2 regions of the Virgibacillus salexigens genome follow, and region 2 is predicted to be linked to the other one. Evidence: a T-box and tRNA genes for the amino acid it is inferred to sense, from the RefSeq annotation. Region 2 holds a T-box; the other holds one or more tRNA genes.
The links. A T-box is a leader RNA that pairs with one kind of tRNA and senses whether it is charged. The one in region 2 lies ahead of serS (serine--tRNA ligase), so its partner is inferred to be a tRNA-Ser.

Region 1: it encodes a tRNA-Ser, which carries the amino acid that the T-box ahead of serS (serine--tRNA ligase) is inferred to sense. The anticodon was not compared.

Annotation. Positions count from the first base shown of each region.
Region 1 is NZ_CCDP010000001.1:1,285,621-1,292,327, reverse strand. Features, by position in the region: gene BN990_RS05780 (ferredoxin) at 1-193, opposite strand, end outside; gene purU (formyltetrahydrofolate deformylase) at 526-1,425, opposite strand; tRNA gene BN990_RS05770 (tRNA-Ser) at 1,601-1,693, shown strand; partial or broken gene BN990_RS23585 (DUF255 domain-containing protein) at 1,862-2,023, shown strand; gene BN990_RS05760 (hypothetical protein) at 2,109-2,816, opposite strand; gene BN990_RS05755 (hypothetical protein) at 3,028-3,876, opposite strand; gene BN990_RS05750 (hypothetical protein) at 3,873-4,124, opposite strand; gene BN990_RS05745 (hypothetical protein) at 4,385-4,687, opposite strand; gene BN990_RS05740 (BRO-N domain-containing protein) at 5,653-5,976, opposite strand.
Region 2 is NZ_CCDP010000001.1:94,426-101,132, reverse strand. Features, by position in the region: gene pdxS (pyridoxal 5'-phosphate synthase lyase subunit PdxS) at 1-881, shown strand, start outside; gene pdxT (pyridoxal 5'-phosphate synthase glutaminase subunit PdxT) at 897-1,508, shown strand; gene BN990_RS00485 (YitT family protein) at 1,687-2,586, opposite strand; T-box leader at 2,744-2,965, shown strand; gene serS (serine--tRNA ligase) at 3,024-4,298, shown strand; gene BN990_RS00475 (FecCD family ABC transporter permease) at 4,456-5,499, shown strand; gene BN990_RS00470 (FecCD family ABC transporter permease) at 5,511-6,527, shown strand; gene BN990_RS00465 (iron-hydroxamate ABC transporter substrate-binding protein) at 6,574-6,707, shown strand, end outside.

The DNA of each region.
Region 1 (6,707 bases), 1.2 Mb from region 2:
CTGTAGGGCATTCTTCTTGAGCTTCTTCCAGCTGCTCTAGTTTTTCTTCCGTAATTGGTGTTACCCCTTCATTTTGATCTACTTTTACATAGGCCAGTCCTTCTTCATCCAATTCGAAAATTGTTGGAGCTACATCTTCACAGTTTCCACAAGCAATGCAGGTATCTTGATTAACAATTGCATATTTTGGCACTGTACCTCCTCCTTTTCCTTCACAGAACTACAAAGTTCTATAAATGACTATGTAGTCAATTAAAGATTATCATAATCAATAATTTCCAATCAATGGTAATTTAGTAGGGTTCAAAAAATATACTAGAGTAAGGATGAATCTAAAACTGATTCCTATTTATTAGATAGCAAAAGTGTTAAAAGTTGTAGTAACGATTCCTCTCATAATTTATTTCTCTGTTAAAGAATTTCAACATTCCTTCTATTGGCCTATTTATAAATCTTCACTCTAAAAAACAAAAAAGCTTGTAAAGAAGAATCTTTACAAGCTTTCTATAACATACAGTTGTTTATCTAAAACACAATGGTTTTATTATCATGAACAATAATACGATCATCTAAGTGCCACTTTACTGCTTTTGCTAAAACCGTACGTTCAATTGTCTGACCAATCTTTTTCATATCTTTACTGTTATCTCGATGATCAACCCGACCAATATCTTGTTCGATGATTGGCCCCTCATCCAAGTCGTTCGTAACATAATGAGAAGTAGCGCCAATCATCTTCACCCCACGTTGGTAGGCACGTTCGTAAGGTTTCGCACCAACAAACGCAGGTAAAAATGAATGATGTATATTGATAATTTGACTTTTATACTTATCGACAAAATCGCTAGTGAGAATTTGCATATATCTTGCTAAAATAATTAAGTCAATCTGATAAGTTTCCATTAATTCCAACTGCTTTTTCTCCACTTCTTTTCGAATCGATTTATTTGCAGGAATATAATAGAACGGGATACCTAGTGCCTCTACTGTCTCACGGGAGGACTCATGATTACTAATAACTAAAGCAATATTAGCCATTAAATCTCCGCTTTGATATTCCCATAATAATTCCAATAAACAATGTGGTTCATTTGAAACAAAGATAGCCATATTTTTTAATTGGCTCACATAAAGCAGCTTCCAATCCATATCAAATTGGGTAGCAATAGGTTGAAATTCTGCTTCTAATGTTGCTGCTTTTGTGTTTAAATCTGGACATTCAAACTCAACTCGCATAAAAAACTGTCCACCCTCTGGATTGATGGTATACTGATCAGACGCAATGATATTAGCGTCATGGTTATATAGGAATTCTGAAATCGCAGCGACTATTCCTGGCTGGTCTGGGCATTTAATTAGGAAGCGTGCTTTATTTAAATGAGCTTCTTTAAATTGGTCAATACTTTCTTTCATATAGTGATTCATAGAAAACATACCTCTACATTTCTTTTTAGTTAATACTTTATGTTACCATAACGAAGAAAGTCAAGAAAAGATAAACTACAAATTAGAGAGCATTATAGTTGTAAATAGTGTCATTATTTATTACAATATCTTTTGTTGGATTTTTTAGTTTAACATAGATTCATAGATCTGATTTGGAGAAATACCCAAGTCTGGCTGAAGGGGATGCACTCGAAATGCGTTAGGGCGTGCAAGCGTCGCGTGGGTTCAAATCCCACTTTCTCCTCCATAATTTATACAAATATCGTAAATGTACGAAATGAAAGGTACTCTTGATGGGTACCTTTTTACGTAAATATCTTTCCTTCCTTATTAATTCCTGTTGCTAAATGAAGGTTTTACTTGTTTGGAAACCTTTTATTTCGTGTATAGTGTGAATAGGAAGGAAGTGTTTACAATGCCAAACCAGTTGCAAAAGGAAAAATCACCTTACTTATTACAGCATAAGGATAACCCGGTTCAATGGTATCCTTGGGGCGAAGAGGCTTTTCAACTTGCCAAAAAACAGGGGAAGCCCATTTTTCTTTCAATCGGATACAGTACTTGCCATTGGTGTCATGATTTTTATTACACTTTTATAAAATGCTGGTATACCAAGGTTTCCAATGGTTTCATAGTTTTATATACATCCTACTCAATAAGGCTTAGAGAAAATTTACATTAATTTCCCCCTCATCCTCTTTAGTAGGTCTTTTTAACTCTACATAACTTAAAACTGATTTAAACACCCTATTTCTATCTTTCTCAGATACAAGCCCATCAAAATTATCTAATACAGCATCAAGTAGAGCAATTTTATCCTTATCCTGTACTGTATCTTGCTTTTTAAGTTGCTTGTTTAACAGATCAAGCTCAGTCTCTACATCTTTCTGCTTGTTAGTCAGTTTTTCCATTCTTGACATATATTTTTCTTTTGTATAGATGCCATCCTCTAGTAAGTCATCAAGTCTATCCTGTTTTACCTCAATAGACTTTAGCTCTTTCTGTAGGTCTGCAACTTCCTGCTGTAAATACTCTTTATTATTATCCTTGCCCTGACCTTGTTCTAGTATTTGAGCTAGTTCATCCCTATAGTTTTTTATCTCTTTTAGTATTTCCTCAGTAATTTTACTTTCTGCAATTCCCTTATTAATACATTTTTCTCCTACAGGACTCTTATACCAACAATTTCTAATAACATTCTTAATGTACTTTCTTACTGTTCTATCTGAGATACCTAACAATTTACTAAATGCTGACTGAGTAGCCTCAAAATGTACTTTACAATAGGCAAAGCATAAAGCTACATCTAAGGAGGTAGAAGGCTTTTGCTCCTCTATGAAAGCCTCCATTTCTTTTTGTTTGTCTGCCATGCTGTCTAGCTCCTTTCTAACTTTAGTTAAAATATTTAATCTATCTCTCTGTCTCATGCTCTTAAGCCTCTTGCTCTTTTTATATTAAAATTAAAGGATATGAAAAAGGAGCAGACCTGTTAAAAGCCTGTTCCTTTCTCATCTTATAGTGCATCTCTCATAACCTGACTAAAGTAATTTTGGTGAAAAAGTTTATAAAATTACATATTTTTTATTCAGGATTAACATAAAATTCAAAGCCAAGTGCCTTAGGCTCTCCTGCCTTTCTGTAAACTACAAAAGGATTAGCTTTTACTCTTAACTCTTTAATGTTGCCTACCTTAGTTCTTGCAAAGACATATTTATTGTCATAAACAAGATTAGTAAGTTTCTGAGCTGTCTTTTGTCTGCTTAGTCCTTGTACCTGAGCTAAATCATCTATAGTTAAATACTCAGCCTTACTGTAATCTCTCTCATTAGGATTTTTCACTAGATAATTACTGTCATAGTGAACAAAAGGAATAACTTTATAAATAAAGCCAATGTCAGCAGGTTTAAAATCTCCCTGAGCATATACCTCCTGTAAGCTACTCATAAAGACTTTTACTGCTTTATCAGTCTTTCTCTTTCTGCTGTCTCCTGATATTCCTTTTCTGAAACAATATTTATCTGCAATAAAAAAAGCCTTATGCTGTTTTCCATAAAGCCCTACCTTTTCCTCATATAACAATCCTTGTTTTTTAAATCTCTTTACCAAGTTTACTAATGTTTTATTGGAGCTGATCTTTAATACCTCCTGCATCTGCTCTCTAGTCATAGGGAGGTTACTATCAGTAGTTGACTTAATCATATTCTTATAATCAATGTAAGTCTGTAATATTAAATAGTATCCTAAATCTTTATTATTCAACACCTCAAGACCTCCTATATTCATTTCTGTAAAGATAAAAGGATTATCTGCCCTGTTTTTTGCTGTCTCTTTCTTTTTTATTTCTCTATATGCTTTGTCTTGCTCAGGAGTCCTGTAAGATGATACCTCTATAATCTCTCCTGTATCTGCATCTATCATTCTTTTAGTCATGTTGTTTTTCCCTCCCTTATGTTATTTAATTCTTGCATTACCTCAGCTCTTTCTTTTGTTAGTTCAGCTACTTTTTGATTGACTGACTCTATCAGGCTATAATCTCCTGCATTAGCTTTCTCAATCATTAAATCTTGCAAAGTCCTATGAGCAGGATGCTCAGCATTAACAAAAGGATAAACAATGTAATTTATCTGTAGCTGTAGTTTATTAGCTTTTTCTATAAGCCTTACCTCTGTAGTTTTCATAAATAAATGCCTCCAATAGTGTTATAGTCTTTCTCACTATATAGGTCACCTCTCAAGAGGCATCTAAAGTATTCTGATGTAGAAAGTAATAAAAATATTTATAAATACATTTGTATAGTGCTAGTATCCCCCTTTTGCATTACTGATTGATAGCCCTGACATTTTGTCATTGCTGTACAAATCCCTGACAACCTCCTTTTGACTTTACCAACGAGAGCACTTCCTTTGAGGAAGGTCTGTCTATCTCAGCTATAACAGATTTACCTTACCTCTTTAGCTACCTCAGAATCTCTCAGCAACATACCTACTCTGAGGATTGCTCTTTTAGGGAAAAGGCTGTTTCTTACATTATTAACCTTTACCTCATTTCCTTGATTATCAGTAATGAGAAAATAGCCTTGTTTCTGTTGAATTTCTGTTGAGGTCAAGTTGACCTTTACAAACTTTCCTGACCCATTAACAAACCCATCAGACTTTAGCTCTGTTTTATTTCTTTTAAGTACAGTTTTAATAGTATCAACACTGACCTCATAAAAATCTGCAACCTGCTGAGTAGTAGCCATTTCCATATTAGGTAACAACAGTAATGTCCAAAACAAGGGGGAAAGAAAATATAAATCCAAGAGAGAGGCTGTCATGTGTCACCTTTTTTACACTTTTTAAAAATAGGGATGAGACTAAGTGGCTCTAAGTCTGAGGAGGGATTTTTGAGAGGAGAATACCTCTTATCTTTAGTGAATACTACAAAAACCTTATTATCCTTAACAGGCTAGGAGCAAAGCTCCCTAACAATAATTAGAGACCTTACTACTTAAAGACCTGCTACAATAGCTCAGCCATTAAACAGCTAGAACAGTTAGGACAGCTCATATTGTTCAGCATATATTGTAGTTATGTATAAAGTTTATAGTTCTTTTTATCAGGAAGTTGAGGAGCTTTAGCTCCAATCCCTTTAGAGATTATTACAGCAAAGGTATCAGGATTGACAGGAGTAGCAGGGGATACTGTCTCAATAATTGGTATGGAGTATTACATACAGTAAATAAACAGTTAGATATATAGTAGCTGTAAAGATAGGTACAATAAATTGGTACACTATCTCTATACTGTTACTGTATTTGAGACAGAGGGGGGCTATATTGTTGTAATACCAGTTAAGGAGGCTCTTATACTGTTGTATTCATTGGTACAGTAAAATAAGACATTACCTTTAAATAACAGTTAGTAGATAGATATATAACTGTAGGGGTAGTAATACCCTTACCTAGTCTCCTTTATGTTGTGTATTGTTGTAGATGCTACAAGCTCTATAAGATTACTGACAAGGCAGAGAGGATAGCTCATGATTGTACTTACTTACAGTAACTACAGCTAAGGCTATTCTTTCTCTCCTTTTCTAAAAAGTATTACATTCTAATAAGGCATGTAACATGCTTTTTCTGATGAAAAATCACTTTCTGATTTTATTTAACATATTTAATCATGTATTGATTATCATGCTCAGACAGGTTATTGACAGTATTTAGGACTATCTGTAAAGATACTCTTTAGACTGTTGGTAGCCTGTCCTTTTTTTTGTATGTAATTGACATGCTACAGTATCCTCAGTCATGTATGCCCCATGTTTTCTGATAGACTTGAGCATAACTTTTACCTCTTTTTTAAATGCTTTAGCTATAGGTTTTCTACTTTGCATCAGTACCTCATACAGTCCATCCTCTGTTAAGAACCATGTATTTCTATTTTGACCTGATAGGAATAATGTTCCCATCAGCTTTTCATCCTCATCCACTGAAACAACCATCTTTCTAGTATCACTGTGACCAATCATTTCAGCAACATCCTTAGCCAAGAACAAAGGGAAAGTGTTACTGAATATGAGACAGTAGGAGTCTAATAGAGTCTGTGAGGCTGATAGATTTAGGGGTAAGAATACTGTAAATACTCAGGAAAGCTCCCTGCCAAAAGCCTCCTCCAACCAGTATATTTTAGCTAGGAACTGTAAAGTAATTACCCTTTACATATTGCTATTACTGTATTTATTAGCTGACCTGTAACCCTTCCTGATAATGTCTCAGTAGGAATAACAGTACATAAGAGAGCCACAATATTAAATCCAGTATAGTATAGCTCTAACTCTCCCCCTTCAACTCTTATTGTTACTGAGAATAAGAGTTGAAGGGGGAGTCTTTTTACAGATGGAGGGGAAACATTGTCAAAAGGTGGGAGTACCTTTACAGGATAGAGGGATATACATTTGATACAGGTTAATGAGACAGACCTAGCCCTGCTACAATAAGGGTACTCTGATAGTATCAATAGCTACTGTATTTGAGACAATAATACAGAGGGGAGAGTACTATAACAGATAAGCTACAAAGCTAAGCCCCTGCCAATACTATCTATTATTGTAACTGATACTGTTAGACCTGATGCAATTACAGTATATATTGTAGTACTTGCTATGGCATACAATAGTACAGAGACATTAATAATATAGAGTTATTCTGAGAGTTACTGACAGACTTGCTGATATGCTCTGATATACTTACTAGACTTTATTGTGATTATTAATATTGTTGC
Region 2 (6,707 bases):
CGAATACAGGTACAGAACGTGTAAAACGTGGAATGGCAGAAATGCAAAAAGGCGGCGTCATTATGGACGTTGTTAATGCTGAACAGGCGAAAATTGCTGAAGAGGCTGGGGCTGTTGCTGTAATGGCTTTAGAACGTGTTCCATCTGATATTAGGGCAGCAGGTGGAGTGGCGCGTATGGCTGATCCAACGATTACAGAAGAAGTATTAAATGCGGTTTCCATTCCTGTAATGGCTAAGGCACGTATTGGTCATATTACAGAAGCGCGTGTATTAGAGGCAATGGGTGTAGATTATATCGACGAAAGTGAAGTTTTAACACCTGCTGATGATATTTACCATATAAATAAATCCGATTATACCGTACCATTTGTCTGCGGCTGTCGAAATCTTGGTGAAGCAGCACGTCGTATTGGAGAAGGTGCTTCCATGTTACGTACGAAAGGGGAGCCTGGAACAGGGAATATCGTAGAAGCTGTTCGTCATATGCGTCAAGTGCAATCAGAAATCCGCAAACTAACTGCAATGTCTAGAGACGAAGTAATGACGTATGCAAAAGAAATTGGTGCGCCATTTGAATTATTAATTGAAATTCGTGAAGAAGGCCGTTTACCTGTTGTTAATTTTGCTGCTGGTGGGGTTGCGACACCAAGTGATGCGGCATTGATGATGGAACTAGGTGCAGATGGCGTATTTGTTGGTTCAGGTATTTTTAAATCTTCTAACCCTGCTAAATATGCCAAAGCGATCGTGGAAGCAACAACACATTATCAAGATTATCAATTAATTGCAGAGCTTTCAAAAGAATTAGGAGAGGCTATGCAAGGGCTTGAAATGGGCACATTAGAAGCTCATGATCGTATGCAAGATCGTAGCGAATAGAAGGAAGGATTCGATATGACAACAATTGGAGTGCTTGCATTACAAGGTGCAGTACGTGAACATCTTCGCGCTGTGAAAGCATGTGGTGCAACAGGAGTAGAAGTTAAGCGTAAAGAACAGCTAGCGGAAATCGATGGATTAATTCTGCCAGGCGGTGAAAGCACGACAATCAGAAGGCTAATTGACAGTTATGGCTTCTCTGATGCTATTCAAGCATTCGGGAAACAAGGAAAACCGATCTTTGGTACATGTGCTGGAATGATCTTAATGGCTACTGCCATTCAAGGTCAAAACCAACCGCATCTTGGATTAATCGATATGGAAGTTGCCCGTAATGCATTTGGGCGACAAGTTGCAAGCTTTGAGGCGAACTTAGAAATTAACGGCATAGCAGATGATTTTAAAGCCGTCTTTATTCGAGCACCTTATGCTACTAAGGTAGGTGCAGATGTAACGATATTATCTACGTATCATGAACAGATTGTTACCGTTCAGCAAGGCAACTTTTTAGCTACAGCTTTTCATCCTGAACTGACTGATGATAATCGAATGATCGGTTATTTTGTTGAAATGGTGGAGCATGCTATAGGAACCAATTCATCATTCAGAGAGCCAAATAAAATATAATCATACAATAACCCAAACGGTCATCTGCGAATAGGATCAGGTAATCGTTTGGGTTTTTTGTTCGACTTTATTTAACTGGTGGGAACCATTGAAGACAATGATACTTGTTCTTAATATAGCCAATGAAATAGTCTGCGAAATTTTCCTCTAGTAGCAAAAGGAATGTGAGCTCTATTTGTTAATGACCATTATGCTTGTCTGTTGTTGCTTCTTGTTCAATTTCATTAGATTCTACATGCTGAGCAATATGATCTTCGGCTGCCGTAGCAAAGAAAGTACCTCCTGAGACATCTTTTACGTTATGAACGACTACAAATGCATCTGGATCAATTTGCCGAATTAATTTCTTCAAAAATAGTAGTCGCTGCGATCGGACAACAACATAAATGATCTTTTGATCTTTCTCCATGTAACCACCAGTGCCATTAAATACAGTCGCAGCTGATCCCATCACTTTGGTGATTTGTTTTGAAATATCCAAACTGCGAGGAGAAATAATATTGACGGCTTTCTTTGCATCGAAGCCTCCAAGAATATAATCGCTCGCTACTTTCCCTATAAATAATGCAATGATCGTGTATATTGTATAAAGTGGCCCGATAACGAATATCCCCATTAAAACTATAAATGAATCTAAAATAAAGGTAGTACGAATAATACTAAATTCAAATTTTTCATAGAGAATCCTGCCAATAATAGAGGTTCCTCCTATCGAACTGCCTGCTTGGATAATTAGTCCAAAACCAATCCCCATCACCAGACCTGCAAAAATAGCAGCAACTAATGGATCTTTGATTGGCTGACCAAGATCTTCCGTGAGATAAATAAATAAAGATAATAACGGTACGTTAATCATCGTTTTGTAAACAATATGTTTAGGAAGGTATTTAAAACTAATCCCAAGTAATAGGATAAAACTAACAAAGGTTATAATGCCTGGTGAGAATTCAAATGCATAGTAAAGGAGCAAGGATAAACCAAGGATACCACCATCAGCGATTTGATTGGGCATGGCTAATAATGTTGTTGAGAGGGCGCATAACAATGTCCCTATGAAAATATAACTAATTTGCTTCATCATTCCACCTCTTTCGAATAAGCATCTAGCGTACAACATTCCCGTAAAAGAAGAAAATAATTCAACTTTTGCTGGTATATTTTTTAGGAAAGAATCTAAATCAATGATAGTTGCATACACATAAAAAATCGGCTATGATATATTATAATAATGAAAATGAACTGTATTGACAGGAAATAGTAATAGTATGGCCTTACTTTAGAGAGTCGATGGTTGGTGCAAATCGATGTAAGCTTGCTATGAATCCATCCTTGAACAGGTTTATCGAATTCCTCGGATAGTAAATAAACCCGGTTACGTACCGTTATCGCGATAAGCCGGAAGAGGTTTCTCTTCAACAAGGGTGGCAACGCGGGAAATATATACTCTCGTCCCTATTTATTAGGGGCGGGAGTTTTTTGATGTTAACTGTTCATTTAGTAAAGGAGGAAATACAGATGCTAGATATGAGGTTTTTACGTAATAACTTCCAAGAAGTGAAGGAAAAGTTAAATCATCGTGGGGAAGATTTATCTGAATTAGATCATTTTGAAGATCTTGATGAAAAGCGCCGTAAGCTAATAGCGGAAACAGAACAGCTGAAAGCAGAGCGAAATGAAGCTTCGAAACAAATATCTGTTTTAAAGAGAGAAAAGAAGGATGCAGAGCCTGCAATTAAAGAAATGCGTGAAGTAGGTGAAAAGATTGCTGCATTAGATAAAGAATTGAAGGAAACAGAAGAACAATTAGAGCAAATAATGCTATCGATTCCTAACATTCCACATGAGAGTGTCCCTGTTGGAGAGGATGAAGATGATAATATTGAAGTACGTCAATGGGGGGAAATGCCGACCTTCTCTTACGATGTTCAGGCTCATTGGGATATCGCATCGAATCTAGATATATTAGATTTTGAGCGAGCGGGTAAAGTTACGGGAAGTCGCTTTGTATTCTATAAAGGACTTGGTGCACGTTTGGAACGTGCTTTATTGAACTTTATGATGGACCTACATGCCGATGAACATGGGTACGAGGAGATGCTACCTCCTGCAATTGTAAACCGTACAAGTATGACTGGTACAGGGCAGCTCCCTAAATTTGAAGAAGATGCCTTTAAATTGGTGGATTGGGACTATTTCATGGCACCGACTGCAGAGGTTCCTGTAACCAATTACTATCGTGAAGAAATTTTGAAAGTCGATGATTTACCAAAGAAATATGTGGCCTTTAGTAATTGTTTCCGTTCAGAAGCAGGTTCTGCTGGACGTGACACCCGAGGTTTAATTCGTCAACATCAATTTAATAAGGTAGAGCTTGTTCATTTTGCAAAACCTGAGGATTCTTATGCTACACTTGAGGAATTAACCGGCCATGCAGAAAAGGTGTTACAAAAATTAGAACTCCCTTATCGAGTAATGAGCATGTGTACAGGTGATTTAGGTTTTACAGCAGCAAAGAAATACGATATTGAAGTTTGGATTCCGAGTCAACATACGTATAGAGAGATTTCTTCTTGCTCTAATTTTGAAGACTTTCAAGCAAGACGTGCTGGAATTCGTTTCCGTAGAGAAGCAAAAGCAAAACCGGAATTCGTGCATACATTGAACGGTTCAGGTTTAGCAATTGGTCGTACCGTTGCTGCTATTTTAGAAAATTATCAGCAAGCAGATGGTTCCGTTGTCGTACCACATGCATTACGTTCTTACATGGGTGGGAAAGAAGTAATAAAATAAGGTATTACATCCCCTTCTCTTAAGAGTGGGGGATTTTTATTTCATTTGATTTTCAAAAAATATAGACAAAGTACATAAGGATTGCTACTATATTAATGATAATGATTATCAATATCATTAATATAGTTAAGGTTCTCCTAAAGGAAGTGGATCGTATATGGCAGAAGAAAATCGCTCCTCAGATATACATAAACCACATATAAAAACAAGGCCATTGCCAGCTACGATCATTTTAGTAGGTGGTATCTTAGCAACATGCATTAGTTTAGTGGTATCTATATCTGTCGGAGCAGCGGATATAACATTTATGACCGTTTTGGAAGCGATTTTTCGATATGATGCTACGAATACTTCTCATTCGATTATTCAAGAACTTCGTTTGCCTAGGTCTTTGGCAGGTGTATTAGTTGGGGCATCATTTGCTGTTGCCGGTGCGATGATGCAAGGGATGACAAGGAATCCATTGGCTGATCCAGGAATTCTTGGAATTAACGCTGGGGCTGTTTTTATGGTAGCTGTTTGTTTTGCGCTTTTCCCAAGCTTATCCTATAATGGACTAATTTTGTTCGCATTTATTGGTGCAGGAATAAGTGTCGTACTTGTATTTGGTATCAGTTCAATGGGAAAAGGATCAGTAACACCGATCAAAATTGTGCTTGCGGGGGCTGCCGTAACTGCACTATTTACTGCACTCAGCGAAGGTATTGGTATTTATTTTAATTTAAGTCAGGATCTAGCTTTCTGGTTTGCAGGCGGAATTGCCGGTGTAAAGTGGACTCAATTAAAGTTGATGTTTCCGTGGGTTTTGGGGGCACTCATTGTTGCTATGTTTTTATCCAAATCCATTACGATTTTAAGCCTTGGCGATGATGTAGCAAGAGGTCTCGGGCAAAAGATAAAACAAATACGTGCATTGGGTTTTATTGTTGTGCTATTGATTGCAGGAGTGGCTGTTGCTGTGGCGGGGCCAATTGGTTTTGTTGGATTGATTGTTCCGCATCTTGCTCGATATTTTGTTGGAGTAGATTATCGACTTATTATTCCTTGCTCTGCTGTCATTGGAGGATTGCTAACTTGTTTAGCAGATATAGGTGCTCGTATGATTAATGCACCACAAGAAACTCCGATTGGGGCTTTATTTGCTTTAATTGGCGTTCCTTTCTTCCTTTATGTTGCTAGAAAAGAAGGGAGGAATTTATAGTGCGTTTTCTAATGCGAGACAAGGCTGATCAGCATCGAACAAAAAAGCGTGTCGCTATTATTTTACTATTTATCTTGTTAATCGCAATCACATTTGTTATTAGCGTAAATGTTGGTGCTATACATCTCTCTCCTGCAGAGCTATTTCAAACCATTCTAGGCAATGGAACCGACCAGCAGGAACTTATCTTATTTGAATTTCGTCTGCCGCGTATTATTATAGCTATGCTGGTTGGGGCAGGATTAGCTGTATCTGGCTGTATCCTGCAAGGTGTAGCTCGTAATCCATTAGCAGAACCGGGCATATTAGGGATCACAACTGGAGCAGGCTTAATGGTTGTCTTAGCGCTTGCCTATATTCCACCTGATCAAAGTCTTCCAGTTGGAGTCATGCCATTTTTATCTCTAGCTGGCGGAATTGTAACTGCGATTATTATTTATCTGCTTTCGTTTGATAAACATAATGGATTAATGCCCAACCGTTTAGTACTTAATGGGATTGCTGTAGCAGCAGGTTTAAATGCTCTTTTAATTGTAGTATCTTTACAACTGCCTGAACAACAATATGATGTGTTGGCAGTATGGATGGCTGGTCGTATATGGGGGGCTGATTGGCGATTTGTTCTTACCTTATTACCATGGGTACTTGTATTATTACCATATATTAGTTTGAAAGCACGTACATTAGATGCCCTTACATTTGGAGATGAAGTAGCAACGGGATTAGGAGTAACGGTAGAAAAAGAGCGATTAAAGGTGGTAGCTGCCTCAGTAGGCTTAGCTTCTGCTTGTATTTCAGTTAGTGGCGGAATCGCCTTTGTAGGATTGATTGGTCCACATTTAGCTAGGAAGTTAATTGGTCCCACACATCGTTTTCTTATCCCATTATCGGCGATTGCTGGAGGATTGTTACTATTGGCTGCAGATACAATTGGTAAGGCGATCCTTCAACCATCAGAAATACCAGCTGGCATTGTTGTAGCTATTATTGGTGCACCTTATTTCTTGTATTTATTAAGTCGTTCGTAGTACGAATAGTGTTTTAAAAAAATGGATAGGAAAAGGAGTTATGTGGATGAAGCAGTTACGTATTAGCTTCGTTTGTCTGTTTGTTTTAGTATCCCTTGTAGCTTGTGGATCTAGTAATGAAGAGGGAAAAGTCAATCAAGAAGGAGAAAGTGACACAGCAAATAAACAGGAAATATCTGA